Regions from separate parts of the Photobacterium sp. GB-1 genome, predicted to be linked through region 2. Evidence: predicted binding sites of a transcription regulator. Region 2 holds the regulator's gene; the other holds the start of a gene.
What was found. Region 2 encodes MetJ, which represses methionine synthesis genes. Its sites were predicted from a motif close to TTAGACNTNTANANGTCTAA; they were not measured.
Positions count from the first base shown of each region.

Region 1: a site for MetJ is predicted at 9,093-9,112, ahead of metN (methionine ABC transporter ATP-binding protein MetN). Genes of this name have one in related genera too.

Region 1 is NZ_PYOB01000024.1:41,319-57,298, reverse strand. It holds gene C9J45_RS18000 (TonB-dependent receptor) at 207-2,837, shown strand; gene C9J45_RS17995 (DUF3450 domain-containing protein) at 2,941-3,708, shown strand; gene C9J45_RS17990 (MotA/TolQ/ExbB proton channel family protein) at 3,708-5,069, shown strand; gene C9J45_RS17985 (MotA/TolQ/ExbB proton channel family protein) at 5,079-5,606, shown strand; gene C9J45_RS17980 (biopolymer transporter ExbD) at 5,633-6,040, shown strand; gene C9J45_RS17975 (energy transducer TonB) at 6,045-6,683, shown strand; gene C9J45_RS17970 (lipopolysaccharide assembly protein LapB) at 6,697-7,911, shown strand; gene C9J45_RS17965 (hypothetical protein) at 7,978-8,226, opposite strand; gene gmhB (D-glycero-beta-D-manno-heptose 1,7-bisphosphate 7-phosphatase) at 8,443-8,997, opposite strand; gene metN (methionine ABC transporter ATP-binding protein MetN) at 9,259-10,293, shown strand; gene C9J45_RS17950 (methionine ABC transporter permease) at 10,283-10,969, shown strand; gene C9J45_RS17945 (MetQ/NlpA family lipoprotein) at 11,012-11,827, shown strand; gene tsaA (tRNA (N6-threonylcarbamoyladenosine(37)-N6)-methyltransferase TrmO) at 11,931-12,632, shown strand; gene C9J45_RS17935 (proline--tRNA ligase) at 12,759-14,474, shown strand; gene C9J45_RS17930 (GGDEF domain-containing protein) at 14,669-15,526, shown strand; gene C9J45_RS17925 (YaeP family protein) at 15,661-15,867, shown strand; gene C9J45_RS17920 (DUF4250 domain-containing protein) at 15,867-15,980, shown strand, end outside.
Region 2 is NZ_PYOB01000007.1:100,399-116,378, forward strand. It holds gene C9J45_RS10100 (1,4-dihydroxy-2-naphthoate polyprenyltransferase) at 1-640, opposite strand, end outside; gene hslU (HslU--HslV peptidase ATPase subunit) at 775-2,106, opposite strand; gene hslV (ATP-dependent protease subunit HslV) at 2,117-2,644, opposite strand; gene C9J45_RS10115 (SPOR domain-containing protein) at 2,827-3,561, opposite strand; gene cytR (DNA-binding transcriptional regulator CytR) at 3,721-4,743, opposite strand; gene priA (primosomal protein N') at 4,928-7,129, opposite strand; gene rpmE (50S ribosomal protein L31) at 7,396-7,608, shown strand; gene C9J45_RS10135 (malic enzyme-like NAD(P)-binding protein) at 7,807-9,054, shown strand; gene metJ (met regulon transcriptional regulator MetJ) at 9,132-9,449, opposite strand; gene C9J45_RS10145 (O-succinylhomoserine (thiol)-lyase) at 9,753-10,919, shown strand; gene C9J45_RS10150 (bifunctional aspartate kinase/homoserine dehydrogenase II) at 10,919-13,333, shown strand; gene C9J45_RS10155 (PadR family transcriptional regulator) at 13,471-14,034, opposite strand; gene ppc (phosphoenolpyruvate carboxylase) at 14,444-15,980, opposite strand, start outside.

The sequences.
Region 1 (15,980 bases), on a different contig from region 2:
GCACTAAAAGCCAGATACTGATCTAATAATTAGAATTAAACACCAAATAAAATAAAAAATATGGATTTTATACCATTTTTGGGTTTGGTGAATAATTCATCCTACTGGTTTGACTTCATATTTTCGCTTCGGTTATACCATTAATAACGTTAACAACCAGTTAACAGAAAAATAATTTATACCTAGGAAGATAATGGAGCGCATGGATGTATAAAAAAAATACAGCGTTGTCGGTTGCCGTCAGCCTAGCGCTAGGCTCATTGAGCGTAGCCCCTATGGTCGCCTATGCCGAAGAAGAAGTTGAAAAGCTTCAAAAAATGAAAGTAACGGGTTCACGTATTTCTCGTGTTGATATGGAAGAAGCGGAACCGGTTCAAGTACTTTCCTCTGATTATATTGAAAATACGGGATTAGTTTCACTTGGCGATGTCTTAAACCAAATACCAGGAGTTGGTGGCACAGTTCAGAGCTCTTCTGTCAACAATGGTAGTAATGGTGCAGCAACAGTTAACCTAAGAGGACTAGAAGCTAAACGTACTTTAGTTCTTGTTAACGGTCGTCGTATGGTAAATGGTGGTACAGGTGCAAATGCTTCTGTTGACCTTAATATGATCCCAACCGCGATGGTTGAACGTATCGAAGTGCTAAAAAATGGTGCATCGTCTGTTTACGGTTCTGATGCTGTTGCTGGTGTTGTTAACATTATCACTAAGCAAGACTACGAAGGCTTTGAAGTTAATGTAAAGCAAGGGGCAACCTCAAAAGGTGATGGTCAAGTCACTGATGTTAGTTTACTTGCAGGTTCTTCAAGTGATCGCGGTAATATCACTTTCTCTGCTGGCTACTCTGAAGAAAAGAAAATCATGGCGGGTGACCGAGGGTTTTCTAATACAGACATCATGCATGACGGTCTAGGTGGTACATACGTAGGTGGTAGTTCTGCTACACCATGGGGTTACTACGATGGAAAAACATTTGGTCCAGAAGGTGGCAGTTCGCTGCGTGATTTTTCTGCACCCGATGATTTATACAACTACGCGCCAGATAACTACTTAAAACGCCCATCGGAACGTATGTACCTAGCAACACAAGGAAATTACTTGGTTGCTGAAAATGACATTTTAGGTCCAGTGACGGCAAGTTTTGAAGCGCTTTATTCAAATTCAAAGTCAAACTACCTTCTTGCTGCTGAACCTATTTTTGGTGCATTCCAAGGGTATGGCCCAATCTCTGCTGACAATGAGTTTAATCCAACAGGTGCTGATATTACTGACTGGCGTCGACGTATGGTTGAAACCGGTGGTCGAAATCGCTCATTTGAATCAGATACAGCGCGCTTTGTCTTCGCTTTAGACGGTGAATTTTCTAACGGTTGGATGTGGGATACTAGCTTTAACTGGGGTAAAACCAAAACTAACCAGCTTGAAAGCAACGTATTCATGAAAGATCGCGTTTCTAACGCTGTCGGCGCATCAGCAAACGGTCAATGTTTAGATAGCGATGGCACTGTTATTGCCGGCTGTGTACCGATGAATGTATTCGGTGAAGTTAGCCAAGCCGCTTTAGACTATGCGACATTCACTCGCCAAGATTCAGGGTATAACCAGCAACAAATTTTCGACTTTAATGTTACTGGCGATCTTTTTGAACACGAAATGGGTACCGTCGCCTTTGCGGCAGGTTATCAAACGCGTACTGAAAAAGGTGGCTCTCAACCAGATGCATTGGTCGTGCTTGGTAATGCTAGTGGTAACGCAGAATCGCCAACTGAAGGTTCATACAGTGTCGACTCTTTCTACGGTGAATTACTGATCCCTATCCTTTCAGATGTCACATTAGCTGATTACCTTGAAGCAAAAGTCTCGGCTCGACATGATAAGTACTCATCGTTTGGTGGGGAAACGACGATGGGCTATAGCTTCTTGTATCAGCCAGTTGAAGATGTCCTGTTCCGAGGCACGTACAGTGAAGTATTTAAAGCACCGTCAATCGCTGAACTTTATGGTGGTTCAGCAGAAAGTGCGGATGTCTTAACGGATCCTACCGGTCAAGACTCAAGTGGACGATCTCAGTTCCCTGTATTCTATGGTTCTAATGAAGAGCTTAAACCAGAAGAGGGCCACACAGCTTCTCTTGGTTTAGTGTATTCACCATCATTTGTTGATGGACTATCAACCACTGTCGACTACTGGCAAATTGAGTTAGAAAACTTAATCGATAATATCGATCCTCAATTAATGCTTGATGAGTGTGCAACGTCAGGAAAGTACTGTGACAAGATCACTCGTTTTGCTAATGGTGATATTAAAGCTATCGATGCGCGTTTAACTAACGTCGGTAATTTGAAAACTGACGGTCTAGATGTAAATGTCCGTTACGCCTATGACTTTGACCCTATGGTACTGAGTCTAAACTGGGAAAATACATACGTTTTAAACTACGAACTGACTCAGTCTGATGGCACAGTTGAAGATTACAACGGTAAATTCATCAGTGATTCGATAGGTCTATTCTCAAAATTCCGTTCAACACTAAATGTTGGTCTAGCACAAGATGCATGGCGTGCTAACTGGACGACGCGTCTGATTGATGGTGTTGATTACGAACTACCAGGTACTGATAAAGAAACATATGACTTTAGCGTTCCAACCGTTGTTTACCACGATATAAGCGCTGCATATGCCTTTGATAATGGTATTACGCTATCTGGTGGTGTGAATAACTTATTTGATAAAGAGCCACCACTCATTCTAGATACCATCTCTGCTAACACAGATACAACAACCTATGATGTTGGCGGTCGATACTTCTACGCTAACCTAAACTTCAAATTTTAAAGTAACTAACTGATTAAGTTACTAATAAATTATAAATTTCCGGCACGATATATCGTGCCGGCCTTCCCCCTGACTGACAAGCCACACAAACAAGGATGTATCAATGAAATTAAAAACATTCGGTGTGAATGCCATCACCGCAGCCTTGCTCACTTTTAGTGGTGCAACTTTGGCATCAAATGCAGATGCTGTTATTTCAGCTCAAGCGAAAGCCGATAAATCAGCCCAAGTCTCGCAAAATAAAATCGATAAATATGCTGATAGTGCAGATGCGATGTTAGCCGAATACAAAGGCCTGCTTCGTCAAATTGACAGTATGACGGTCTATAACAAGCAAATTGAACGCATGGTGCTATCTCAACAAGAAGAGCTTAATTCACTCAACAATCAAATTGCTCAGATAGATCAAACAGCAACAGAGGTTGTGCCGTTGACACTAAAAATGGTGACGGCTCTCGATGAATTTATCGCTCTAGACCTTCCATTCCAGCAAGAAAACCGTGAAAAACGCATTAATGAATTGAAGCGAATGATGGACCGCGCAGATGTCACTACATCTGAAAAGTTCCGTAAAGTGATGGAAGCATACCAAATTGAAGAAGGCTTCTCGCGCTCGATTGAGTCTTACAAAGCAAGCTTAGATCGCGATGGTGAAACCGTTACTTATGACTTTTTACGCATCGGTCGTACCGCCCTTCTTTATCAATCACCAGATGGTGGAGAAACAGGGATGTGGAATCAACAATCGGGCAAATGGGAAACTCTGCCAGAGAGTTACCGCATTGCTGTTCAACAAGGTATTCGAATTGCTAAGAAACAAGCACCACCAGCACTGATTAAGCTACCTGTATTCACTGGGGAGGATAAATAATGAAAGGATTCAAATCATTAGCAGCAGTTTTACTCGCCAGCCTTTTTATGGTCTCAAGCGCACAAGCTGAAGCACCTAAAAATCTTAATGAGCTTCTAAAAAGTGTTAAGTCTGAAAGTATTGTTGAGTCAAAAGAAAACAAAGCCCGTGAAGCTGAGTTTCTTTCAGATAAAAATAAACAGGCCGCATTATTACAACAAGCAAAAGCAAAATTACAAGCAGCAACCGAGCAAGGTGATCAATTAAAAGCCACTTTTGATGACAACGACAAACAATTAACAGAGTTAACAGAAACCCTGCGCGTGCGCTCTGGTACTTTAGGTGAAATGTTTGGTGTTGTTCGCCAATATGCGGGTGAATTTAAAGGACTCTTTCACGCGTCACAAAATGCAGTTCAGTTTCCTGAGCGCGATGCTTTACTGACAAAATTAGCTGAGAGTAAAGAGCTACCTTCAACTGAAGAGCTAGAGTCTTTTTGGCACACTATTTTACAGCAAATCATTGTATCAGGCGAAACGTCTACGACACCGGCAACCGTAGTGTATGGCGAAGGTAAAGAAGCAACGACTGACGTAACACTGCTTGGTGAGTTCAATGCTATTGCTGACGGTAAGTATGTTACATACGTACCTGAAACACAGAAATTTGAAGAGCTATCGCGCCAACCTGCTAACAATATTACGACATTAGTATCAGGTTTCGAGGCCAATAAAGACACTTACCAACCACTTTTCATTGACCCATCTCGTGGTGTCATTCTTTCACTACTGGTACAAAGCCCAACTGTTAAAGAACGAGTAGAGCAAGGTGGAATTGTTGGTTATGTCATCCTTGGTATGGGTGCGATTGGTGCATTAATTGCGCTAGTTTGTTACCTACGACTACTGATTATTGGCAACAAAATGCGTAAACAAGAAAAATCAGACACGCCGCTGAAAAATAACCCATTAGGTGAGGTGATTGAAGCCTACCAAGATCACAAAGGTGACAACCTTGAAGATCTTGAAGCCAAGTTGGATGAAATCATTCTACGAAACGCACCTCGTATCGAACGCTTTGTTGGCTCAATTAAATTGTTCGCCTCTGTCGCCCCACTACTTGGCCTACTGGGTACCGTAATGGGTATGATTGGTACTTTCCAAGCTATCACGCTATTTGGTACAGGCGATCCAAAACTGATGGCTGGCGGTATTTCTGAAGCCCTAGTAACCACAATGTTAGGTCTGGTTGTCGCAATCCCACTCCTGTTCCTATACACCTTGGTACACAGTAAGAGCCGTCGCTTGATCCAAACACTTGAAGAGCAGAGTGCAGGCTTTATCGCTCGTTACCAGGAAAAGCTACACAAAGCCCAAGATTAAGGAGGCGTTATGTGGTGGTTAATTGAAGAACTGGAGTCAATAAGACGCTTTCTAGGTATGGGTGGTGATGTCCTCATCGCCATCTTTATACTCAGTTTTATGCTTTGGATTGTTCTCCTTGAACGTTGGTTTTACTTCATCGCTGTTGCACCCAAAGCCGCGAAAAGTGCACTTAACAATTGGATGACAAGAAAAGATCACAACAGTTGGAATGCAAAAGCTATTCGTCAAGAAATTATATCGAAACAAGATATTGAAAATAAACGTGGCTTACCCGTTATCAAAGTATTGATAGCACTCTGCCCACTACTCGGTTTACTCGGGACGGTAGTTGGTATGATCCAAGTTTTTGATATTTTGGCCGTCGTTGGAACCGGGAGTCCTCGTGCTATGGCATCGGGTATTTCAAAAGCAACAATCCCAACACTTGCTGGCATGGTGGCATCGTTATCTGGACTATTTTTTAGTACCCGCCTTGATCATCAAGCAAAAATGACGACACAGAAGCTAGAAGACCAACTTAAGCATATTGCCTAAATTCAAAGGATTGAGAGGTATAGGTCATGAAAAGACGCTATAGCAGTGATAGCAGCGATGAAGCAGCTATCGATATGACACCCATGCTCGACATCGTATTTATCATGTTGATTTTCTTTATCGTTACAACATCGTTTGTAAAAGAAGCGGGTATCGAAGTCAGTCGACCAAGTGCAAATTCCGCGCAAGTGGTTAAGAAAGGTAACATCATGGTTGCCGTTGGTGCCGCAGGTGATGTTTGGGTCGATAAACGCCGTATTGAAGTTGATGCAGTGCGAGCCAATATTGAACGTCTACGTGCTGAAAGCCCTGATGGAGCGGTAGTCATTCAAGCCGATCAAGAAGCCAATGCTGGCGTGGTTGTAAAAGTCATGGATCAAATAAAAATGGCAGGTGTTGAAAATATCTCCATTGCCGCAACGAATAAGGATTAAGCCTATGCGGTATTTGGTCTCTATTGCACTGGCGCTCGTTGTCTCCCTCGGGTTGTTCTGGGGGATGGACAAGCTAGTAAATAAAGAGCGCCACGAGCTGACGTCGGATGAAGATCTTCGTATGGTTGACTTCATCCACGTTAAACAAAATGAAAAAATACAGGAGAAGAAACGCGAATTGCCAAAACCTCCGCCACCACCAAAACGCCCGCCACCGCCACCAGAAATGAAGGTAACGGCAACGGTAAAACCGGTGATGGAACAAATGCCAATGGACACGCCGCAGTTAAATTTACCCGTTAATGTAACTGGTGGTTCCGTGCTAGGGCATTACTCTCAAGGCGGTGGTGCACAAGCGGTTGGTGGTAACAATGGTCCAATTCCACTAGCAACATTTCAGCCTCAAATGCCTCGAAAGGCTGCACGTTCAGGGCTTGAAAAAGGGGTCGTGTTACTCGAGTTTGTGGTTAATGAGCGCGGCGCGGTTGAAAACGTAAAAGTTCTCAAAGAAACACCTCGTAAGCTTGGCTTAGGCAAAGCTGCGAAAAAAACTGTTTCTAAATGGACCTTTAAGCCCAAAATGGTTGATGGTAAACCAGCGAGTGCGAAGATGTCTCAAGAGATCGAGTTCTCAACCAATTAAGGAGTCAAACATGATGAAATCAATAAAACACATGCTGGCTTCTCTCACGCTTGCTGCGGGTGTGCTCTCTGCACCCGCAGTAGCCAATGAGAACCCGCAACTTTCAGATCGTACTTTTCGTACTGTGAACAAAGTTCAAGAACTCATTGCAGAGGAAAAGTACAACGAGGCCATTAGCAAACTAAATAAATCGTTAAGTAGTTCAAATAAGAAGAAGTATGACCGTGCCGTGTTATTGCAACAAATGGGGTTTCTTTACTCTTTAAAAGATAATTACCCGAAGGCTGCCAAATATTTTGCTGACGCATTGAAAATGGATGCGCTACCAGTACCGGTGGCACAACAAGTTCGTTATAGCTTGGCACAGTTATATTTAGCAGAAGAGCAATACAAAAACTCGGTCAACACCATGAATACATGGTTTAAAGTTGCTAAAACGACCAAAGAAAAACCACCCGCGCATGCTTACATCACACTGGCAAGTGCTTATGTTCAAATGGGAAATTATAGAAACGCAATTGCACCTACAAAAAAAGCGATCTCAATGACGAAATCGCCGAATGAATCGTGGTACTTATTGCTAGTTTCATCCCATTACGAATTAAAGCAATACAAAAGTGTTGCGAGTGTCCTGAAAACCTTAACGAATAAGTATCCAAAGAAAAAACGTTATTGGATGCAACTATCTGGGGTTTATATGGAGCTCAACCAGAATAAAAATGCGCTAGCGACTCTTGAAGCTGCTTACAAATTAGGTTTGTTAGAGGGAGAAAAAGAACACCTTCGCTTAGTGAACTTTATGGCATACCAAGGTATTCCCCACAGAGCAGCGAAGATAATGGCGCAAGAAATGGCAAATAATAACATTGCTCGTACTCATGCAAATATTGAGAAGCAAGCCAGTTTTTATCATCAGGCAAAAGAGCTAGATGAAGCCATCAGTACCTATAAGCAAGCTTTTAAAATTGCTCCTTCAGGTAAACAACAAATCCGTATCGTTAAATTAATGATACAGGATAAGCAATTTAAGCAAGCAACTGCTTTTGCTAACAGTTCATCCAACGCTAAACGCGATGAAAAGGCTGAACTCGCTTACCTTAGGGGCATGGCTTACTTTGAATTAGATCAGCATCAAAATGCTTTAAAGGCGATGAAAACAGCTGCGCAGTCATCTTCGATGAAAAGCAGTGCTGAGCCATGGATTGCATTTTTAGAAGACCAAAGCTAAAGGTACCATCACCTTTCACTGTCGTGATCTTGTGTGAGTCAGTCACACTGTTTGGGGAAGTATTTATTACTTCCCCTTTTTTATCTCGTTAAGCACCGCATTTTGTGTGTCTGATAATGTTTGTTTCAACGTCTCAGCATTTTCTTGCTCAATGACAGCAACGACATTTACTTGCTGATCTGCAATTTGATGAAATTGAGAGAGATACCAATCACCACTCTCATCTGGTTCATTCGCATTAGTACTAAACGAGCTCACAACACTTATTGAAATTACAGCCGTTTTTATAGCATTAATAAGTACACGCCACATCATGAATAAATCCCCCTAAGAGCATTACTAATCAATTCATTCTGTAATCTGCAGAAATTGTACCAATCTTAAAAATGTTATTATTTCTAATGTTTTTGACAAAAAACGGGCTCAGTTAGTCTAACTCACTAAGCTAAATCGTTAACTTTTCGTTAAAACGACCAGTTATAGAGACAAAAAAAGGCCGTTTAATAACGACCTTTATATAAGCACTCATTTCTATTGAATTGCTAACCACTCTGGTACATCAGCAATACTGTCTAACACCACGTTTGCTAACGCTTCACCTTCATCCGTGATCGGCTTACCTGTACGTACGAGCACTTTTAAAGCAACATCAGCAGCTGTGGCTGCTTTCATGTCGTCCGCTTTATCACCAATCATCACAGATTGCGACATATCGATTTTCAAGAAATCGCGAGCTGAAATAAACATACCTGGTTTGGGTTTACGGCAATCACAATCTTGCAAGTAATCACCCTGCCCTTTTGTTGCATGGTGCGGGCAGTAGTAAATACCATCAAACTCAACGCCATTATCTACAAAGTTCCAGTCCATCCACTCGGTTAATGAAGTAAATTCATCTTCACTAAACATACCGCGAGCGATACCTGATTGGTTAGTCACCAGTACGAGTAAATAACCCATTTCTTTGAATTTTTTACATGCTTCAAATACACCTTCAATGTATTCGAAATCATCAACGGTATGGACATAGCCGTGATCAACATTAATCACGCCATCACGGTCAATAAAGACTGCTGGTTTGGCCAAAAGGATAGCCCTCTTAAATCATAAATTTTTTAGATTATGGCACGAGTTAATAATGAAGAGTACTCGTTATTGATTAACGCTCACAACATAGCCGTTTGGACGTCTAGATGTAAAAATAGCTATTGACAGCTTTTATAATAGAACATAGCATCACAATTTCAGGTTAGTTACTTATTTAACCCTAATAAAACAAATAACCATAAATTTATACAATAGTTTTTCAAGATCATACAATAGTTTTATCTAGGAGCAGGACGTTCAATGATAGAAATAAAGCAACTCAATAAAGTCTTCTATCAAGGCGATAAGGCTATAAACGCATTAAGCGATATAAACCTTACAATTAAGCAAGGTACTATCTTTGGGGTTATTGGCTCATCTGGTGCAGGGAAAAGTACCCTCATTCGTTGTGTTAATTTGTTAGAGCGCCCTTCTAATGGTCAAGTGATTGTCGATGGTATCGATCTTACTACTCTATCGAACCAAAAACTCACTTTGGCTCGTCGTAAAATAGGCATGATTTTCCAACATTTTAATCTCCTTTCATCTCGCACAGTTTTTGATAATGTTGCTTTGCCTCTTGAATTAGCCAATACCAATAAAGCGATAATAAAAACAAAAGTGACAGAGTTACTGACTTTAGTCGGTCTTGAAGATAAACACCAAAGCTACCCAGCAAATTTAAGTGGTGGACAAAAGCAACGTGTCGCGATTGCTCGTGCGTTAGCCTCTGATCCCAAAGTGTTACTCTGTGATGAAGCCACCAGTGCATTAGATCCTGCCACCACGCATTCGATTCTGGAGCTACTGCAAGAAATTAACCGAAAGCTAAACCTAACTATTTTGCTTATTACCCATGAAATGGATGTCGTGAAACGTATCTGTAGTGAGGTCGCAATTATTGGTGACGGTAAATTAGTTGAACAGGGATCAGTCGGTGATATTTTCTCACACCCCAACACCGAATTAGCCAAAGACTTTATTCGTTCAACATTGGATTTGTCGATTCCAGCTGATTACCAAGCTCGTATGACGCCAACACAAGTTGAAAACTCATACCCTCTTATTCGTTTAGAGTTCACCGGTGCTTCTGTTGATGCGCCACTGATAAGCCAAGTAACACGTAAGTTTGGTTTAGATATCAGTATTCTCAGCTCGGATATGGATTATGCGGGAGGAGTAAAATTTGGACTGATGTTAGCAGAGTTTTTTGGTGATCAAGACTCTGTTGAGAATGCGGTCAATTTTCTACGTCAAAATAAAGTAAATGTTGAGGTGCTTGGCTATGTCGCTTAATGATTTAACCCTGTGGTGGCAACAAAATACCCGCCTGATTGATTTACTGATTGAAGCATTAGGACAAACATTAACCATGGTGTTTGTATCAGGGCTAATTGGTTTTGTTATTGGTATTCCTTTGGGTGTCACCCTTCACTTAACGAAGAAAAATGGCTTATTAGAAAATACCGTTGTTAATAACATCCTTGGCATTATCGTTAATATTGGCCGCTCTATTCCTTTTATTATTCTGCTGGTTGCGATCATTCCATTTACCCGCTTTGTCGTAGGTAGCTCAATTGGTACTGCTGCGGCGATAGTTCCTCTTGCTGTAGGAGCAATTCCTTTTATTGCTCGTTTAGTTGAAGGGGCATTGTTAGAAATTCCATCAGGCCTTGTGGAAGCAGCACAATCTATGGGAGCAACACCACTACAGATCATTAAGAAAGTGCTATTACCAGAAGCATTACCAGGCATCATCAATGCGGTAACGATCACCCTTGTTACCTTAGTCAGTTATTCCGCGATGGCGGGTACGGTTGGCGGTGGCGGTTTAGGTGATGTCGGTATTCGTTATGGCTACCAACGTTTCGATGGCACCGTTATGGCTATCACAGTCGTCGTTCTAATAGTACTGGTCCAAATTATTCAATCTGTCGGTGATTACCTCGTAAAACGTGTTGATCATCGATAATCAAAACACTTTAAGGAAAACCCCATTTTAAGGAGAAGTTGTATGGCGTTTAATCTAAAACATGTTTTTGCTCTTGCAGGTGTTGCTGCAGCCCTATCACTAACAGGCTGTAGTGAAAAAGAAGCCGTAGTTGATAATAGCAAGGTAAAAATTGGCGTCATGGCAGGAGCCGAAGAGCAAGTTGCTGAAGTTGCTGCAAAACAAGCAAAAGAAAAATATGGCTTGGATGTAGAGTTAGTTTCTTTTACTGATTACGTATCACCGAATGCGGCATTAGAAGAAGGCTCTATTGATGCTAATGCTTTCCAACACAAACCATATCTTGATCAGCAAATTAAAGATCGCGGTTACAAGTTTGCGGTAGCGGGGAATACATTTGTTTACCCAATTGCAGGTTACTCAAACTCAATCAAATCTGTTGATAAGCTAAAAGATGGCGATAAAGTGGCAGTACCAAACGATCCAACCAACCTTGGTCGTTCACTCTTACTTCTTCAACAGCAAGGTTTAATTAAACTAAAAGATGGTTCAGGTTTAACTGCAACAGTATTAGATATTGTTGAAAACCCTAAAAACTTAAAGATTGTAGAGCTAGAAGCGGCACAATTGCCACGCTCTTTAGATGATGTGGCACTGGCTGTTATTAATACCACTTACGCAAGTAGCATCAACTTAACGCCTGAGCGTGATGGTGTGTTTGTAGAAGATAAAGAATCACCATATGTCAACCTGATTGTGTCTCGTGCAGATAATGTGAATGCGGAAAACGTGAAGAAATTTGTTCAAGCGTACCAATCTGAAGATGTATATAACTCTGCAAAAAATATCTTTAATGGTGGTGTGGTAAAAGGTTGGTAATCCCTACTTTCCTGTAACCATATACTTATCGGGTAGGTCTCAGCACCTACCCTTTTTTATGCTATATTCTTAGCTCTTTTGGCTTCTTAATTGGCTTCATTCCATGTCTTATAACATCGAACCTATCGGCATTATCCACTCTCCCTATAAAGAAAAATTTGCTGTTCCTCGGCAGCCTGGGTTAGTGCCAAGTGCGCGTTCTGAAATTATTTTACAAGGTGCTGCAAATTCATTAGAAGCGGTAAGAGGCATAGAGCAATTTAGTCATTTGTGGTTATTATTTTTGTTTGATCAGAATTTAGATGCCGGATGGCGCCCAACCGTTAGACCGCCTCGATTGGGTGGTAATGAACGTATTGGTGTGTTTGCCAGCCGTGCCACATTCCGCCCTAATGGGATTGGCATGTCTGCGGTCGAATTAAAAGGCATTCGCCATGAAAACGGTAATGTGATCATTGAACTCGGTGGTGTTGATCTCGTTGATGGTACGCCTATTATCGATATTAAGCCTTATATCCCTTATTCAGACAGCTTGCCACAAGCACAAGGTGGATTTGCTTCTAACACACCGGATCTAATGCCCGTGTGTTTTAGTGAAACAGCGCTCAATCAACTACCAGCAAAAAACAAAAGCTATTATCAAACCGTGATCTGTGAAATTTTAGCGCAAGATCCACGTCCTGCTTATAAGAAAGGTAAGCCCGATCCAAAACAATATGCGGTGCATTTATTTGATTTTAATGTTCACTTCTCAGTAACAGAGCAACAAATAACCGTTAATCAGATCGAGAAAGTTAATCAATAGCAGATCTTATACAGTTATCTTTGGCGAATAGCGTGTAGGCTGGTAAGATATTCGGCTATCGTCAGATCACTGACGGGCGGGATTTATCCCTTCTTTTTTAATCTAATTAATCAACGGATACCATCAATGCGTACCAGTAATTATCTTCTTTCTACTCTGAAGGAGACTCCAAACGACGCAGAAGTTATTAGCCACCAGCTAATGCTACGTGCAGGTATGATCCGTAAGCTGGCTTCAGGTCTATACACCTGGCTACCTACAGGTCTGCGTGTTCTGCGTAAGGTCGAAAACATCGTTCGCCAAGAGATCGACAATGCAGGCGCAATCGAAACCTTGATGCCCGTTGTTCAGCCGTTTGAACTATGGGAAGAAACAGGTCGCTCTGAGAAAATGGGCCCTGAACTACTTCGCTTTACTGACCGCCATACTCGTCCGTTTGTGCTTAGCCCAACAGCAGAAGAAGTGATCACAAGCCTAGTACGCAACGAAGTAAGCTCTTACAAGCAACTTCCGTTGAACCTGTACCAAATCCAAACTAAATTCCGTGACGAGCGTCGTCCACGTTTCGGCGTAATGCGTGCACGTGAATTCTGCATGATGGATGCTTACAGCTTTGACATTGACAAAGAAGGTCTACAAAAGTCTTACGATGCAATGCACGACGCTTACTGTAAAGCGTTCGATCGCATGGGTCTTGAGTACCGTCCAGTATGGGCCGACTCTGGCGCAATCGGTGGTAATGGCTCTCAGGAGTTCCACGTATTAGCAGAAAGCGGCGAAGACTTAATTGCATTCTCAACTGAATCTGACTACGCAGCAAACATCGAAAAAGCAGAAGCACTAGCTCCTGCTCACGATCGTGCAGCACCAACAGTGGAACTGTCTGTTATCGATACACCTAATGCGAAAACTATCGATGAGTTAGTTGAGCAACACGGTATTGCTATCGAGAAAACGATCAAGACCTTATTTGTTAAAGCTTCTGATGAAATCGATGCGCCTATCGTAGCGCTATTGGTTCGTGGTGATCACGAATTAAACGAAATTAAAGCTGAAAACCTAGACTGGGTTGCTTCTCCACTTGAAATGGCAACTGAAGAAGAAATTCGTCAGTTCGTTAACGCAGGTCCTGGCTCACTTGGTCCTGTCGGTCTTGAGCTTCCATTTATCGTTGACCGTACTGTTGCTGTAATGAGCGATTTTGCTGCAGGCGCAAACATCGATGGTAAACACCATGTTGGCATCAACTGGGGCCGTGACGTTGAGCTAGATCGCGTTGAAGATCTACGTAATGTAGTTGAAGGTGATCCAAGCCCATGTGGCCAAGGTACATTGATGCTAAAACGTGGTATCGAAGTGGGTCACATCTTCCAGCTGGGTAATACATACTCTGAGAAGATGAACTGTGGCGTGCTAGATGCTAACGGTAAAAACACCATTCTAGAAATGGGTTGTTACGGTATTGGTGTATCACGTGTTGTGGCATCAGCTATCGAACAGAACCATGACGAAAACGGCATTATCTGGCCAGATGCGCTTGCACCATTCCACGTTTCTATTGTTCCTATGAACATGGCGAAATCAGAAGAAGTAAAAGAAGCGGCAGAGAAGCTATATGCCGATCTAACTGCTGCTGGTATTGAAGTACTGTTTGATGATCGTAAAGAACGCCCAGGAGTCATGTTTGCAGATCACGAACTACTAGGTATTCCACATACTATCGTTATTGGTAACCGTAGCCTTGAAAACGGTGAGATGGAATATAAAAACCGTCGCACAGGTATCAAAGAAGCCGTTGCTGTAAATGATGTTGTTGCGTTTATTAAGCAAAAAATGGCTTAAGTAAAAAGCTAATAACATATTGAAAAAGCTGTCGTTATGGCAGCTTTTTTTCTATTCTTTATTTTAAAAAAACATTTTACTCACTCCCATTTTTTTATGTAACAGTAAATATCCGTTACAATCTTGCCGTTATCATTGATCTGCTCAAAATATGCCCTATAGTGACAAATCAAATAGTTATTGATCTTGTCGTAATGGAACAGGCTTTATTTAATCGATCTCATTCCTCACCTTCCCCTAAGCTAAAGCAAAAACCTTTAGCTGCGGATCAACGTCTGTTGATCCTGCAAAAACTTCAAGGGAAGCTGGAGATCCAAGCGTTATTTCAACCTCTCTGCAGAGAGCTAGATAAACAAATTGATATCGCTCGTTTAGTCTGGACCCTTGATGAAACTACAACATTGATCCGCCAAGGAAAACCGACACCTCATCAAAACAGCTTTGCTTTACGCTTTGGTGATAACTCTTTAGGCTCACTTCATTACTCCACTCTTTATCCGTTAGATAACGACGAAATAAGCCTATTACATACCTACCACCGTTTATTTGCAGGCCCTCTATTTAATGCGATTGAATATCAAAAAGTAAAACATATGGCACTGAAAGATAAACTTTCAGGGCTATGTAATAGAATGTGTTTTGAGCAAGATATTCATCATGCTATTGCGATGAGCGAAAAACGAGATGTGGAGTTGGTACTGTTTATTTGTGACTTAGATAATTTTAAACAAGTGAATGATAACTTTGGTCATCTTGATGGCGACAAAGTCATTAAAGATTTTGCTAATGCACTGAAGTTTGCAACGCGCACTTCAGATCGTTGTTATCGCATTGGAGGTGATGAATTTATTATTTTACTTCAACCTGCCAGTGCTCGCTCTGAAATAAAAGTGGTATCACGGATCAACCAATATATTCAACAAAGCCCAATCTTGGGTATCTTAAATATTGGATTTTCTTATGGCACAGCGACCTTTAATAAAGGTGATTCTATGCTGTCTTTGATTGAACGTGCCGATCGTAAACTTTATCATCACAAGCGTAATAAATAATCATCTCGTTGCGCTAAGCACCATAAATCCTACGTTTTTATTTTATTTAACGCTATGATGATCCACGTTAATAGTGAGTATATTCGAAGTGAGCCCCTACATTCTCTTCGAATACTTTCTAGAAAGGATGAATGATGCAAATTTATCAATGCTGTGAGCTTATCCGAGCAACTTACGCGCAAATTGGTAGTGGTGATCAAGGTTATATTCCTGCGGCTATTAGCTGTGCAATTAAAACCTTCAATGATATTGCCGAAGATACCAATTTACCGCTTGAAGTCCGTGAGCGTGCAGCGTTTGCTGCAGCAAACTTATTAATCAGTGATCATGAGGACAAATAATGGATTTAGCTAAATTTGAAAGCATGGATCCCATCATGTTAATGAGTATTGTCAACATGAAGATCCGTGATGACTTTCAAGATCTCGATGAACTCGTTAAATTCTACGAGATT
Region 2 (15,980 bases):
AAGTTTGCTTACCATAAGCTCGGTCGTTATCAATATCACGTAGGTTATTAATATTAAGAACGCCCACTGCGAGCAAACCACAGGCCGTTGCCGGTAACATTATCACTGAATCAATGTTGCCAGCTTGTAGGTAGTAAGTGCCTGCAACACCCAACCAGCCAAAAAAGATTAATACTGATAAATCACCTAAGCCACGGTAACCGTAGGGCTTATTACCCACGGTATAGGCAATAGATGCAACAATAGCTAGCGCGCCGAGTAGTATAAAGCCAATGATGTCATGGGGATTATGACAGGCAAAAAATATCAATGATAAGCCACTGATTGCTGTCAGAATAATGTTGACAAACATGGCAGTACGCATGGCTTTCGGGGTTACTAATCCTGATTGAATCGCACGTTGAGGTCCTAAACGATCATCATTATCGGTGCCTTTGACAGCGTCACCGTAATCATTAGCAAGGTTAGAAAGAATTTGCAGCAAAAGGGCGGTTAATAAAGCGAGCGCTGCAATTAAAGCAGAAAAACTTCCATGCCATCCTGCCACTGCACTACCGCATACAATTGATGCGATGGCTAGTGGCAAGGTTTTCGGTCTTGCTGCATCTAACCAAATAGCAAGTGATGAAGATGATTTCATAATCTAGGTACTTAAATAATGAGGGAATAGCTATTATGGCGAAAATTTGGATTGGCGCAAATTTATCCCATTAATAGTTGCTAAAATAAAAAAAACGGTGCGCAAGGCACCGTTATTTCTGAAAGGCAATGTTATTACAGGATAAAGCGGCTTAAATCTTCATCTTGTACGAATTCACCAAGACGCTCGCTAACATATGCGGCATCAATCGTGAATTTCTCACCAGACTTTTCGCTTGCATCATAGGAAATTTCTTCCATTAGACGTTCCATAACGGTATGCAGACGACGAGCACCGATATTCTCAGTACGCTCATTCACTTGCCATGCCGCATCCGCTAGGCTGTCGATACCGTCAGCCGTGAATTCGATTTCAACTGATTCTGTTGCCATTAATGCTTTGTATTGCTCTGTTAGCGATGCATTTGGCTCCGTCAGAATTCGTTTAAAGTCGTGACTTGTTAGCGCTTCAAGCTCAACGCGAATAGGTAAACGACCTTGCAATTCAGGGATCAAATCCGATGGCTTAGCCACTTGGAAAGCGCCTGATGCAACAAACAGGATGTGGTCTGTTTTAACCATACCGTGTTTGGTTGATACTGTGCTGCCTTCGACTAATGGGAGTAAGTCACGCTGCACACCTTCACGAGAAACATCAGGACCGGAAGACTCGCCACGCTTACAAATTTTATCGATTTCATCGATGAACACGATACCATTGTTTTCAACCGAATGAATGGCTTGTTCTTTAAGCTCTTCTTGGTTGACTAACTTCGCCGCTTCTTCTTCGGTTGCAGCTTTTAGCGCGTCTTTGATTTTCATCTTGCGCTTTTTAGTGGTATTGCCAGCAAGGTTTTGGAACATGCCCTGTAGCTGGTTGGTCATTTCTTCCATACCAGGAGGCGCCATGATCTCTACACCCATCTGAGGTGCTGCAATGTCCATTTCAATTTCTTTATCGTCAAGCTTGCCTTCACGTAATTTTTTACGGAAAGATTGACGAGTCGACGACTCTGCAGGGGCTTCTTCATTTTGACCCCAAGCATCACGCGCTGGTGGTAGAAGGGCATCTAAAATACGCTCTTCTGCTAATTCTTCAGCACGGAAACGGACTTTCTCAGTCGCCTGTTGATGTGTCATTTTTACTGCTACATCAGTTAGATCGCGAATGATTGTTTCGACTTCTTTACCAACATAACCCACCTCGGTGAATTTTGTTGCTTCTACTTTAATGAAAGGCGCGTTAGCTAGTTTCGCTAAGCGGCGTGCAATCTCGGTTTTACCCACCCCAGTTGGGCCGATCATTAAAATATTTTTTGGCGTTACTTCAACACGCAACTCTTCAGGAAGTTGCATACGACGCCAGCGGTTACGTAGTGCAATCGCAACTGCTCGTTTCGCTTTGTCTTGACCGATAATATGGCGATTAAGTTCATGAACGATTTCGCGAGGAGTCATTTCAGACATTACAACTTCCTTACTTAGTTTCTAATTCTTCAATGGTGTGATTGTGGTTAGTGAACACACAAATATCACCAGCAATATTCAGGGCTTTCTCTGCAATTTCTCGCGCACCTAAATCGGTATTTTCTAGCAATGCTGTGGCTGCGGCTTGGGCGAAATTACCGCCAGAGCCAATCGCAATTAAGTCGTGCTCTGGTTGTACAACGTCACCATTACCGGTGATGATGAGTGAGCCTGTTTCATCGGCAACGGCCAACAAGGCTTCAAGCTTACGCAGAGCGCGATCAGTACGCCAATCTTTGGCAAGTTCAACGGCCGATTTTAGAAGGTGGCCTTGGTGCATCTCAAGCTTACGCTCAAAACGTTCAAATAGAGTGAATGCATCAGCGGTACCGCCAGCAAAACCTGCCAGTACTTTATTGTTATATAGACGGCGAACTTTACGTGCGTTGCCTTTCATTACTGTGTTACCAAGTGATACTTGGCCGTCACCAGCAATGACGACTTTACCGTTTCGACGTACAGATACAATAGTTGTCACGGGGTTAACCTCTCTGGTTCTGCTCCGGCATAGCCGGTAACGTTAATGTGAAAAGATCTGGGGATGAAAGAAAGGCTTTTCAAGTATGAACTGTCAATTGGTCGCTATTATTACGTTTATCTAACATAAAAAAAGGACGTACATAGGTACGTCCTTCTGATTATTTGGCTAACCTTGGAGAGTTATTGCCAATGCCAAATACCACACGGTGAAACACCGCCATTTTGTAGTTTAGCTTTATCTTTTTCAGCACTGCTTTTTTGTGAGTAAGGGCCTAATACGACACGGTACCAGGTTCCTTTTGCATCACTGCTAATTTTAAGTTGGCTATTCATGCCTTGGAATGCAATTTTTGCTTTACGTTCATCGGCTTGTGATTTATTACGGTAAGCACCACACTGCAATACAAAGCGCACACTTGATGTCGCCTCGGACTGATTTTTGGCTGGACTTGGTTTTATGTCTACAGTAACCACAGGCTTAGCTGTTTGAGCGTTCTCTTTCGGTTTAGGTGTGTCTGTTTTTTTAGCTGCAGTTTCTGTTTCCACTGGCTGCATACGTTGGTTTTTCAAGTCGTCTGGCACGATGACTTTTTTATTTTCTAATTCTTGAATGTAACGCCATTTCTCTTCAGGTTTTGGCGGTAGAACTTCTTTATTAGCGGTTTTTTTAACCTCATTAGTGGGTTGAGGTTTTGCACTAATTAAAGGTTCATCTTTATGTGCTGGTTTTTCAGGAACATCAGTACCAGATAAGAAGAATAAACCAGTAATAAGTCCAAATACTAATACAATAGCGGTGACCGCCCACTTGATTGGAAATCCACTAGAGGCGGGGGCTTTTTTTCGACTCGGACTGCTTTTTTTATTTGCCGGTTTCGGCGAGCGTCCGCGTTTTACATAATCTTTAGTAGCCACGATGATAGACAAATATGTTGAGAGAAGGAAAGAACTCTATGTTACAAAGTTGGAATGATACTGACTAGTTTTTATCACTATTAATGTGTGGGTTAAGGTCAATAGTATGTAAAAACTGTGAACTTATGATTATTTCATAAGCTCACAGTCTTTTTATGACTATCGAGATGGTGGGGCTGCACTTTCACGGATCACCAGTTTCGCATCAAGTAAGCGAGATCCTGCTTGTACTTCCTTGCCTTTAAGTAGTTCAAGTAACATCAACATTGCTTGACGACCAATCTCATAGCGTGGTTGAGAAACGGTGGTTAATGGTGGGTCACAATATTCAGCAAATTGAATATCATCAAAGCCAACAATCGAAATATCTTGAGGAACACGAAGACCAAGACGTTTTGCCTGCTGCATTGCGCCAATCGCCATCACATCAGAATGACAGAACAGTGCGGTTGGTGGCTCAGGTAACGACAACAATGCGGTAACTGCGCGTGCGCCAGCAGCAAAGCTAAAATCACCTTTCACCGTATAGGCTGGGTTTAATGTAATCCCACCACGACGCAGTGCTTGTTGATAGCCCTGATTTCGGAATTGAGATAATGGTGCTTGGTCGGGGCCGGTAATTTGCGCAATACGCTTATGACCCATTTGTGTTAGATAATTAACTGCTTCAAATGCCGCGGTGAGATTATCAATATGGATGGTCGGCAACTCTAACTCGGGTGCGTACTCACAAGCCATCACTAAGGGGGGTAGGTTCTTCTGTTCTGGTTTACTGACATCAAAAGGTAAGTCTGTACCCAGTAATAACATACCATCAGCTTGTTTAGTAAAGACTAAATTAACAAATGAGTTTTCACGCTTTTTCTGTTGACCACTGTCGCCCAGCAATACAAGGTAACCGTACTCCATTGCAGCTTCTTCGATACCACGAATAATCTCTGTGAAGTAAGGATCACAAATATCAGGGACGATAGTTACGATCGTTTTTGACTCATTGCGACGTAAATTACGGGCAAGTGAGTTAGGTGAGTAGCCAGCTTCCATGACAGCCTGCTCAACTTTTTTACGAGTTGAAGCCGATACTTTTTCCGGGTTCATTAGCGCACGGGAAACCGTTGCAGTCGAAACTCCGGCTAGCTGGGCAACATCCTTCATTGTCGCCATATTGCTTTCCTCTTTTATCTAAATCTCTCTTATTATGCGGCTGGTGGCTCGAGGTCAAAAGGACTGAGACGGAAACCAGCGAAGCAGTAAATGACTGATATTAGTCAATACTATTGATATTGTAGAGCGTATACACGGGATTAAACATGCCTCAAATAGCATAAATTACATTCACTATGTGAGTTTTGTCGCATTGTTGGTCTTAAGTTAAATCTTGTGGCTCTACATCAATCGACCAACGTACTTTTTTTGCTAACGGCAGTAATTGAATTGCAGGCTTGGCAACACTGAGTATCTGTTGCAAGGTTTTGCGATTAGGGGTTTGTAAAATTAATTGCCAACGATAACGTCCAGCACGACGGGCAAGAGGAGCGGGGTTTGGCCCTAATACACAGCAATCTTGATCATAAACGGGGCTGGATTCAAAAATGCCACGGATTTGCTGTAATAGTTGGCAAACAGTATCACTGTCATTCGCTTCCGCCCGTATTAAGACAAGGTGAGTATAGGGCGGTAACATAGCTTGCTGGCGTTCAACTAATGCGGTTTGTGAGAAAACGCCATAGCCTTTATGAAGCAATGATTGTAATAGTTGATGCTCTGGGTGATGAGTTTGCAATAACACTTCGCCCGGTTTACTCGCGCGCCCTGCACGTCCTGCAACTTGAATAAACAATTGTGCTAAACGCTCGGATGCGCGGAAGTCGTTACTAAACAGTGCGCTATCAACATCAATTAAGGCGACTAAAGTGACATTCGGGAAATGGTGGCCTTTTGCTAGCATTTGGGTACCAATTAAAATTTGATACTCATTGTTTTTAATCGCTTCGAGATAGTTTTCTAAAGCCCCCTTGCGACGCGTGCTATCACGATCAATGCGCACCGTCTTAAATTCAGGAAATAGGGTGGCGAGTTGATTTTCTAATTGCTCAGTACCAACACCGACGGGCAATAATTGCGTCGAACCACATTGCTCACATTGCGGCATGATAGGACGCTGAGTTGCACAATGGTGACAACGCAGCTCTCCAGATTGCTGGTGTAAGGTGTAATAAGCATCACAACGATGGCATTCAGCGATCCAACCACACTCATGGCACATCATTGCAGGTGAAAAACCACGACGATTAAGAAATAACATCACCTGATTACCCGCATTTAAGTGTTTACGCATCTCAGCGATAAGTGGTGCAGATAACCCAGCATCAAGATATAAACCTTTAACATCAATCACGCCATGACGCGCCAATTGAGCGTTACCCGCACGTTTAGTTAAGGTTAAATGATGGTATTTGCCTGTTTTAGCGTTATGCAAGGTTTCTAATGCTGGTGTTGCAGAGCCTAAAATAATCGGAATGTTTTCTTTATTGGCGCGCATAACGGCAAGATCGCGAGCATGATAACGTAAGCTATCTTGTTGTTTATAAGATGCGTCATGCTCTTCATCGACAATGATGATGCCAAGGTTTGCAAAGGGGGTGAATAATGCAGATCGCGTCCCGATGATGATCCCCGCTTGATTATCTCGACCTGCAAGCCATGCAGCCATACGCTCGCTGTCGTTTAGCCCTGAGTGAACCGTTTCTAAAGGCACATTAAAACGACGGCGAAAGCGGTTAATCGTCTGAGGGGTTAAGCCAATCTCAGGGACTAAGATGAGTGCTTGTTTACCTGCGGCAAGCACCGGCTCTAGCAAGTTAAGATATACTTCTGTTTTGCCTGAGCCCGTTACCCCTTCTAAAAGATAACAGCCAAACTCAGGGTTACTATTCACGGTGGCAATTGCTAACGCTTGTTCTTCATTTAAACGTGGTTTTTCTTCAGTAACAGAAAACTGTTTCTGCCAGTTTTGGCTTTTGGGTTGTTGCTGTTGTTCAATGATCCAGCCTTTATTCGCTAACGTTTTTAAGGTCGTAGAGCTCACTTCTTCGCTCAATAGTGCATCATGACTGACAGCTCCGTTTTGTAGTAGACGCAGTATTTGGGCTTGTTTGGGCGCGCGGGTTAGGCCATTTAGCGGTTGTGATTTTCCCGCTTCAGTTAATGCCCAAAATTTCAGGGTGGTTTGTGAGGCTTCACGTCCTTTTCGCAATAAAGCCGGCATTGCATTAGCCAGTGTATCGCCGAGAGGATATTGATAATATTGACTAGCCCATTTGAGCAAATCAAATAATGGCGGCATCCACAGTGGTGCTTTATCAATGACTTTTTGAATAGCTTTTAGTTGTTCGATAGGAAACTCAGAGCTATTTGTCAGTGCGGTAACGATACCTATTAAACGTTGACGCCCGAAAGGAACCTGCACACGCCCGCCGATAATAGGTAGGTCGTTGGGTTTGATTAAATAATCAAAGGTTTTATCTAGGGGAATAGGGAGAGCGACTCGAGCGATATTCGGGATCATAATTTACTGCAGTCATTGAGCTTGTGTTGAATAATACCAGACCAAGTGATACTCGATAAGTGCTGTTAAGTCTGATAGGTGAAGAACGCGGTGTGGTACAAAGAAATTACGCGTGAAAAATCGGCATCTGTATTGATCTCCGCGTGATGATTGATTACTATACGCCGCCTGATTTGTCACATAATGTGACAAGCTATTTTTTAACGACGTGTGGTGCCCGGCTTTGGATCGGGAGAGCGACACGGCCTTTATTTTGAGGTTATCCCATGAAACAAGGTATTCATCCTGAGTACAAAGCAGTAAACGCACGTTGTTCTTGTGGCAACACTTTCGTATTTAACTCTACTATGGGTAAAGACATCAACCTTGATGTATGCGACAAGTGCCACCCATTCTACACTGGTAAGCAACGTCAAGTTAGTTCTGGCGGCCGTGTTGACAAATTCAACAAGCGTTTCGGTGCGCTTACTAGCAAGTAATTACTTGCCAGATGAATTTAGAAAAAAGGGATGCGAAAGCATCCCTTTTTTTATGTCTCAATAAAATATGTGAAGAATAACTGTTAGCTATCAGCTGGGAAATTAATACTTAATGGCATATGATTTAATAACAAATACGAATTACACATAGATGTAATTTGCCATTATAAATGTCAGCGTTGAGGCTCAAATATCACTATGACCGAAGATTTTCGTCAACAAGCTCTAGATTACCATTCCCTTCCTACTCCTGGAAAAATAGCCGTTGCACTGACAAAGCCAGCAAATACGGTTGAAGATCTTGCTTTAGCGTATAGCCCAGGTGTTGCTGAGCCCGTAAGGGAAATCGCTCAAGATCCTGATAACGTTTACAAATATACCGCAAAAGGGAATATAGTTGCGGTGATCACCAATGGCACCGCTATTTTAGGTCTTGGTAATTTAGGCCCGTTAGCTTCTAAGCCTGTTATGGAAGGGAAATCATTACTTTTTAAGCGCTTTGCAGGTATTGATTCGATTGATATTGAAGTCAAACATCGCACTATTGATGAGTTCGTTGATACTGTCGCAAATATTGCCGATACTTTTGGTGGTATTAATTTAGAAGATATTAAAGCGCCAGATTGTTTTGAGATCGAACAGCGCTTAATTGAGCGTTGTAATGTTCCGGTGTTTCACGATGATCAGCATGGTACGGCTATTGTCACCGCTGCTGGTATGCTCAATGCCATAGAGTTACAAGGTAAAGAAATTAGTGAAGCGGTGATTGTTTGTTTGGGAGCGGGAGCTGCTGCTGTTGCGTGTATGGAGCTCTTGATCAAATGTGGCGCGCAACGTGAAAAAATTTACATGCTCGATCGTAAAGGCGTTATTCATACTCGCCGTGATGATATAAATGAATATAAGCAGCTATTTGCTAACAATACCGATAAGCGCACATTAGAAGATGTGATTGCGGGAGCCGATATTTTCGTTGGTGTATCAGGCCCTGATTTATTACCACCTGAAGCGCTAGCACTAATGGCTGAAAACCCTATTGTATTTGCTTGCTCTAACCCTGATCCTGAAATAAAGCCTGAATTAGCTCATCAAGTTAGAGATGATTTAATTATGGGAACGGGACGATCTGATTATCCTAACCAAGTAAATAACGTTCTATGTTTCCCGTTTATTTTCCGCGGTGCATTGGATGTGCGTGCAAGTCAAATTAATGATGAAATGAAATTAGCAGCCGTTCATGCAATTAGAGAGTTAGCGAAAGAGCCAGTACCACAAAGTGTGCTTGAGGCTGCGGGTGTATCACAGCTTGAATTTGGCCGAGAATATATTATTCCAAAACCGATGGATCCACGTTTATTACCGCGTGTCGCAAAAGCAGTTGCACAAGCAGCCATTGATTCAGGTGTCGCGCGTATTGAGATGCCAATGGGATATATGGAAGTGTAATCGCGCTATTCTATTGATGACAAAAAATAAAAACCAGCTGTTAGGCTGGTTTTTTTGTAGACATAGTACTGCAATAATTATTCATTAATGTCTTCGTAGCTAATGCCCATTGCGTCCATTAATGCTTTTGCTTCTGCAGGTAGATCGTCTGGGCGATCTTTACGAATGTCATCATCAGTGGGAAGCGGTTGACCTGTGTAGGCATGCAGAAAGGCTTCACAAAGTAATTCACTATTTGTTGCGTGGCGAAGGTTATTCACCTGACGACGAGTACGTTCATCAGTCAGAATCTTAAGCACCTTTAATGGAATCGAAACAGTAATTTTTTTTACTTGTTCATTTTTCTTACCGTGTTCCGCGTAAGGGCTAATATATTCGCCATTCCACTTTGCCATGTTTTACCTTCTCAGCGATATTGGGTTAATAATGGTGGTAACAGGAATCAACATTTTCTGTTAGCAACGGGGATTGTAGGGCGGCGATATTACGTGAACATCGCGGTTTTGTCCCGTATTGAACAGAAAAATTACAGTAAGGTTGTTACCATTATTTTGTTATGGCTGAATTTTAGCGGGATTTACTGCCATAAGCAAAGACATATAGACGTCCAGATGTGTTGACGTCTTGTTTTGTAGTGGTTAAAGTTGTTATAAATTTATTATCTTGGGTTAAATCCTGCCCCGACAAGGAATGTTTGTATGAGTGATAAGCGACTGGCGACAATTGCAGTAAGAACCGGTATTGATGTTGACTCTCAATATAATGCTGTTGTTCCTCCTATTTATTTAACGTCGACCTATAGCTTTCCAGCTTTTGGCGAAGTACCGCAATATGATTATTCTCGTTCAGGTAACCCAACTAGAAATACGTTAGCTGACGCGCTTAGTGAGATGGAAGGCGGTGCGGGTGGTGTGGTAACCAGTTGTGGTACAGCTGCGATGAATTTATTGGTTACTGCATTATTAGGTCCTGATGATTTGATTGTTGCGCCGCATGATTGTTATGGCGGTACCTATCGATTATTTAATACTCGTGCCAATAAAGGTGACTTTAAGGTTGAGTTCGTTGACCAATCGGATCAAGAAGCACTTACAGCGGCTTTAGCGAAAAAACCTAAACTAATCTGGGTTGAAACGCCGTCTAACCCATTAGTGCGTGTGATTGATATTGCGGCGCTGTGTCAGCAAGCAAAAGCCGTGGGTTGTCTTGTTGCTGTAGATAACACTTTCTTATCGCCACTATTACAACAACCAATTGAATTAGGTGCCGACTTTGTTGTTCACTCAACAACCAAGTACCTCAATGGTCACTCGGATGTGGTTGGTGGGGTACTGATTTCAAAAGATGCCGAAATGGCAGAAAATATTGCTTGGTGGGCGAACTGTATTGGTGCGACTGGCGCACCATTTGATGCTTACCTAACTCTGCGAGGTCTACGTACATTATCACCGCGTATGAGAATGCATGAAGAGAATGGTACCGCGGTATTAAGTTACCTTCAGCAACAAGCGATGGTGGGTACTATTTATCATCCAAGCCTTGCATCCCATCCTGGTCATGAGATTGCCAAACGTCAGCAAAAAGGTTTTGGCTCTATGATGAGTTTTGAGTTTGCGGGTGATCAAACCCAACTAGAAGTGTTTGTGAAAGAGTTAAAGCTGTTTTCACTGGCAGAATCATTAGGTGGTACTGAGAGCTTAATTGCGCATCCATCAAGTATGACTCACCGTGCAATGTCTGATGAAGCACAGGCAGAAGCGGGGATCACCACCTCATTATTACGTCTTTCGGTTGGTCTTGAAGACCCTAGTGATTTAATAGAAGATCTTGATCAAGCCTTTAAACTCGCGGCGGAGGCTCACTAATGACAAAAGCATTACGCCAATTACATAAATTTGGCGGTAGTAGCTTAGCTGATCCTGAGTGCTATCGCCGAGTAGCGGATATTCTGGCGGAGTATTCAAACAATGAAGATTTAATTGTTGTGTCAGCCGCGGGAAAGACAACAAACCAACTTATATTATGGTTAGCGCAATTAGAAAAAGATGGTCGTCAAGCCCATGAAACCTTGTTATCTGTCCGCAGTTATCAGCAACAATTAATTGAGTCTTTGCTTTATTCGCCGACAGCAGAACGTTTGATTGAATTACTACATGATGATTTATCAACCATTGCTCGTTATGGTGAAAGCCCTATTAACCCAGCACTTCGAGGCACCATTCAAGGGTATGGTGAAGTATGGTCTGCGCGATTATTAGCGGCATTACTGTGCCAGCGTGACTTACCCGCCACAGATTTGGATTCTCGGTTATTTTTACGTGCCGAACATGCCGCACAGCCAGAAGTCGATAGCCGATCGTCGAAGCCATTATTACAACAGCAGTTTGCACAACATAGCCATCACCGCTTAGTGATCACAGGCTTTATGGCTCAAAATGAGCAAGGGGAAACTGTCTTACTTGGTCGTAATGGTTCAGATTACTCTGCGACAATCATTGGTGCATTAGCAGATGTTTCTCGAGTCACGATTTGGAGTGATGTGGCTGGAGTCTATAGTGCTGATCCACGTAAAGTTAGCGATGCCTGCCTATTACCGTTATTACGATTAGATGAAGCTAATGAGCTTGCTCGCCTTGCTGCCCCTGTTTTGCATAGCCGTACGTTACAACCGGTGGCACAAAGTGCGATAGATTTAACATTGCGTTGTAGTCATCAACCTGAATCAGGCTCTACGCGAGTAGAGCGTGTTCTGGCATCGGGTCGAGGGGCAAAAATTGTCTCTTCGCTTGATGATGTGTGTTTGATTGAAGTTGATGTACCACGAGGTATGGATGTTCAACATGTACGTGAAGACGTTGAGCGTTTATTGTCGCGCCATCAATTAGCACCTTTAGCGCAAAGCCTAGAGCAGAGTAAAGGCCGTATTATGCTGGCTTATACTCGAGAGGTAGTGAATGACGTATTAAATTTACTGCAAGATAGCGGAACACCTGCCGAATTACGGTTGCGAGAAGGCTTCTCAATGGTTGCTGCTGTGGGCGCTGGGGTGATCAATAACCCTATCCACTGTCATGGCTTTTATCAGCAGTTAAAAGGCTTACCGGTTGAGTTTATGACAGAAGCGGATTCGGGATTAAGTTTGGTTGCTGTATTGCGCCATGTCGAAACTGAAAGCTTGGTTAGTGATATTCACCAAGCGCTCTTTCAAGCTCAAAAACGAGTAGGGCTAGTACTTTGTGGTAAAGGCAATATTGGCACCCGTTGGCTTGAATTATTCGACCGAGAGAAATCAGCGTTAGAAAAACGTCATGGTTTAAGTTTTACTTTAATAGGGGTACTCGATAGTCGTCGTTGTTGGATGAACTTTACAGGTATCGATCCTTCGCTAGCACTGACACAATTTGAACAAGAAGCCATAGAGTATCAAGAGGGTGTGCTTTTCTCTCATCTTGCGAGTGCTGATTATGACGATGTGATTGTGCTTGATGTCACTGCAAGTTCCGAGCTGTCAAAGCGTTATGCAGAAATAGCAGAACACGGTTTGCACTTAATTTCAGCCAATAAAGTGGCGGGCTCTGCGAGCAGTAAAGATTATCATGCGGTGATTGATGCGTTTGCGAAAAGTAGCCGTCATTGGTTGTATAACGCGACGGTTGGTGCTGGGCTTCCGGTGAATCATACTGTCCGTGATTTACGAGAGAGTGGCGATCAGATCATCGCTGTTTCTGGTATTTTCTCAGGCACCTTGTCTTGGTTGTTCCAACAGTATGATGGCAGCGTGCCATTTTCTGAGTTAGTAGAACAAGCGTGGCAACAAGGACTCACTGAACCAGATCCTCGCCATGATTTAGATGGCAGTGATGTGATGCGTAAGCTCGTGATATTAGCCCGTGAATCAGGCCTAGAGATTGAGCCTGAACAGGTTAAAGTTGAAAGCTTAGTCCCAAGCGAACTGGCAGCATTATCTGTTGAGCAGTTTTTTGAACAAACTCAAGTGCTCGATGAGATTTTAGCCGAGCGATTAGAAAGTGCGCGAGAGGAAGACAAAGTGCTGCGTTATGTAGCTCGTTTAGATCGCCATGGCAACGCTTATGTTGGTGTTGAAGCCTTACCCCAAGAGCACGCGCTAGCTAATTTGCTTCCGTGCGATAATATCTTTGCCATTGAAAGCCATTGGTACCGTGATAATCCGTTAGTGATTCGAGGACCTGGAGCGGGGCGTGATGTAACTGCTGGTGCATTATTATCAGATATAAATCGTCTGGCCTGTTTACTGTAACGGTTTGATAAAATTTTAAAGCCCGCTTATTGTTAGCGGGCTTTTTATATTTAAAAGCAGCGTTGCGATTGGTTTGTGTCGTAAAAAATAAACCGCAGTAAACTGCGGTTTATTTATTTTATGAGAGAGATAAAGAACTACAGCGCAACAGGGCTGCCGTTACTGTCCATATCTTTTAGCTCAATAAGCACTTCTTCAGCCCAGTCAATCCAAGCTTGGCGGTTATGTAAACCACGACGAAGTGTTAAACGATCTAAGCGTTGTTGGCGGTCCATTGACTTATAATCGCTGAAATGAATTTTTTCTAGCTCTTTGTAATGGCCGATCAGTGTTTGAGATTCATCGATCAATGCAGCAAGTTGCTTTTGCATTGGCTCTGAATTGTGAACACCACAAACTAACAGCTTTGCTGAGAACTCATCGCGAGTTGTGGGATTACGTGCAGGTTCTTCAAACCAATTAAAGAGTGCTTGGCGACCGGCATCTGTAATGGCATAGACTTTACGATCAGGTTTACCCTCTTGAGGCTCAAGTCGACATGTTACTTGATCATTAGTCGCCATCTTATTCAGTTCACGATACACCTGTTGGTGACTCGCTTTCCAAAAATAGCCAATACTATGAGAAAATTCTTTAGTTATATCATAACCCGTTGCTTCTCTGTTGCTCAGCACGGTTAAAATTACGTGTGGTAGTGACATCTCTTCTATCCGTTAAATACGTCAAATAAAAATAACAACTGAACTAGATTACATACGCTTCGTAATGGCGTTTTTTATTTATAATCTTAATATCTTATAGTTCGGTTGAGACCGCATACAATATCATTAATTTGCTTAATATCGATACATCAAGATGAAATATCTGATGTACGGGCTTGCAAATTTATTATCTTGTGACCTTACTTCGATAGCAAAAAATCACTCGCACCATTAAAGGCTTAAACAATCTTATACATCATTGCTCATATCGAAGTTATAACTATCATAGCTCTGTTAAGAAACTTTATGCTGTATCAATATTGAGACAAAAAAGATTTTTCTTAACATATCGATAAATAACGGGAAAAAAAAGGGCCATCAAATGACCCTTATTAATTATTGCAATTTGCTATCCAGTATTTCGCATACCTGTTGCAATACCAGCAATAGTAACCATTAAGGCTTCTTCAAGTGCAGGAGGCAACTCTTCCTGCTGTCGAGTTCGATATAACAGTTCTGCTTGTAGCATATTAAGAGGCTCAACATAAATGTTGCGTAATCGAATTGATTCTGCGCCCCAAGGGTCTTGTTCCATTAAGTGATCGCTATTTTCAACCGTTAATACGGCCTTAATATCTTTACCTAATTGATCACGAAGCTTTTGACCTAATGGCCATAGAGATTCATCTGTTAGACGCTCGTCATAGTATTTAGCAATACCTATATTGGTTTTGGTGTAAACCATTTCAAGCATACCTAGACGTGTCGAGAAGAAAGGCCATTCTCGGCACATCTCTTCTAACAATTTCGTGTGGCCGTTGTTGATTGAATACTGAATAGCTTCACCAGCACCCAGCCATGCGGGTAGCAATAGGCGGTTTTGACTCCATGCAAAAATCCATGGGATCGCACGTAAGCTCTCTACACCACCTTGCGGGTTACGTTTCGCTGGACGAGAACCAAGAGGCAGTTTACCTAATTCAAGTTCAGGCGTCGCAGCACGGAAGTAAGGAACAAATTCAGGATCAACACGTACAACATTACGATAAGCTTCACAAGAGACTTCAGACAACACATCCATCAGTTCACGCCATTCTTGTTTAGGCGCTGGAGGCGGAAGTAGATTAGCTTCCAGTGTTGCACTCGCGTAAAGGCTTAAACTATTGATAGCGACTTCTGGTAAACCTAACTTAAAGCGGATCATTTCGCCCTGTTCGGTTACACGTAAGCCACCTTTTAAGCTGCGTGGTGGTTGGGATAACAGTGCAGCGTGAGCTGGTGCACCACCACGACCAATACTACCGCCACGGCCATGGAATAGGGTGATTTCAACCCCAGCTTGTTCGCAAACATCAACCAGTTTTTCCATTGCGCTATATTGCGCCCAACCTGCCGACATTACACCCGCATCTTTAGCTGAATCTGAGTAGCCGATCATGACCATTTGGTGGTTTTGAATAAAGCCACGATACCAGTCAATATTCAGTAGTTGTTCAATCACATCTGCACCATTATTCAAATCATCAAGGGTTTCGAATAATGGACAGACATCCATTCTAAATGGACAGCCCGCTTCTTGCAGTAGTAAGTGAACAGCAAGTACATCAGAGGCCGTTCGCGCCATTGAAATGACGTATGAACCTAATGCTTCACGGGATTGTTCAGCAATAGTTTTACAGGTTTCAATGACTTCTTTAACTTCTGCCGATGGCTCCCAATCACGAGGAAGGAGTGGGCGTTTTGATGATAGTTCACGAACAAGGAAAGCAATTTTATCTTGCTCGCTCCATTGGTCGTAATCACCCAGTCCAAGGTAACGAGTAAGCTCTGAAATTACATCTGAATGACGAGTACTTTCTTGACGAATATCTAAACGGACTAAGTGTACGCCAAAACATTTAACGCGACGTAATGTGTCAAGCAGTAGACCATCAGCAATGATAGCC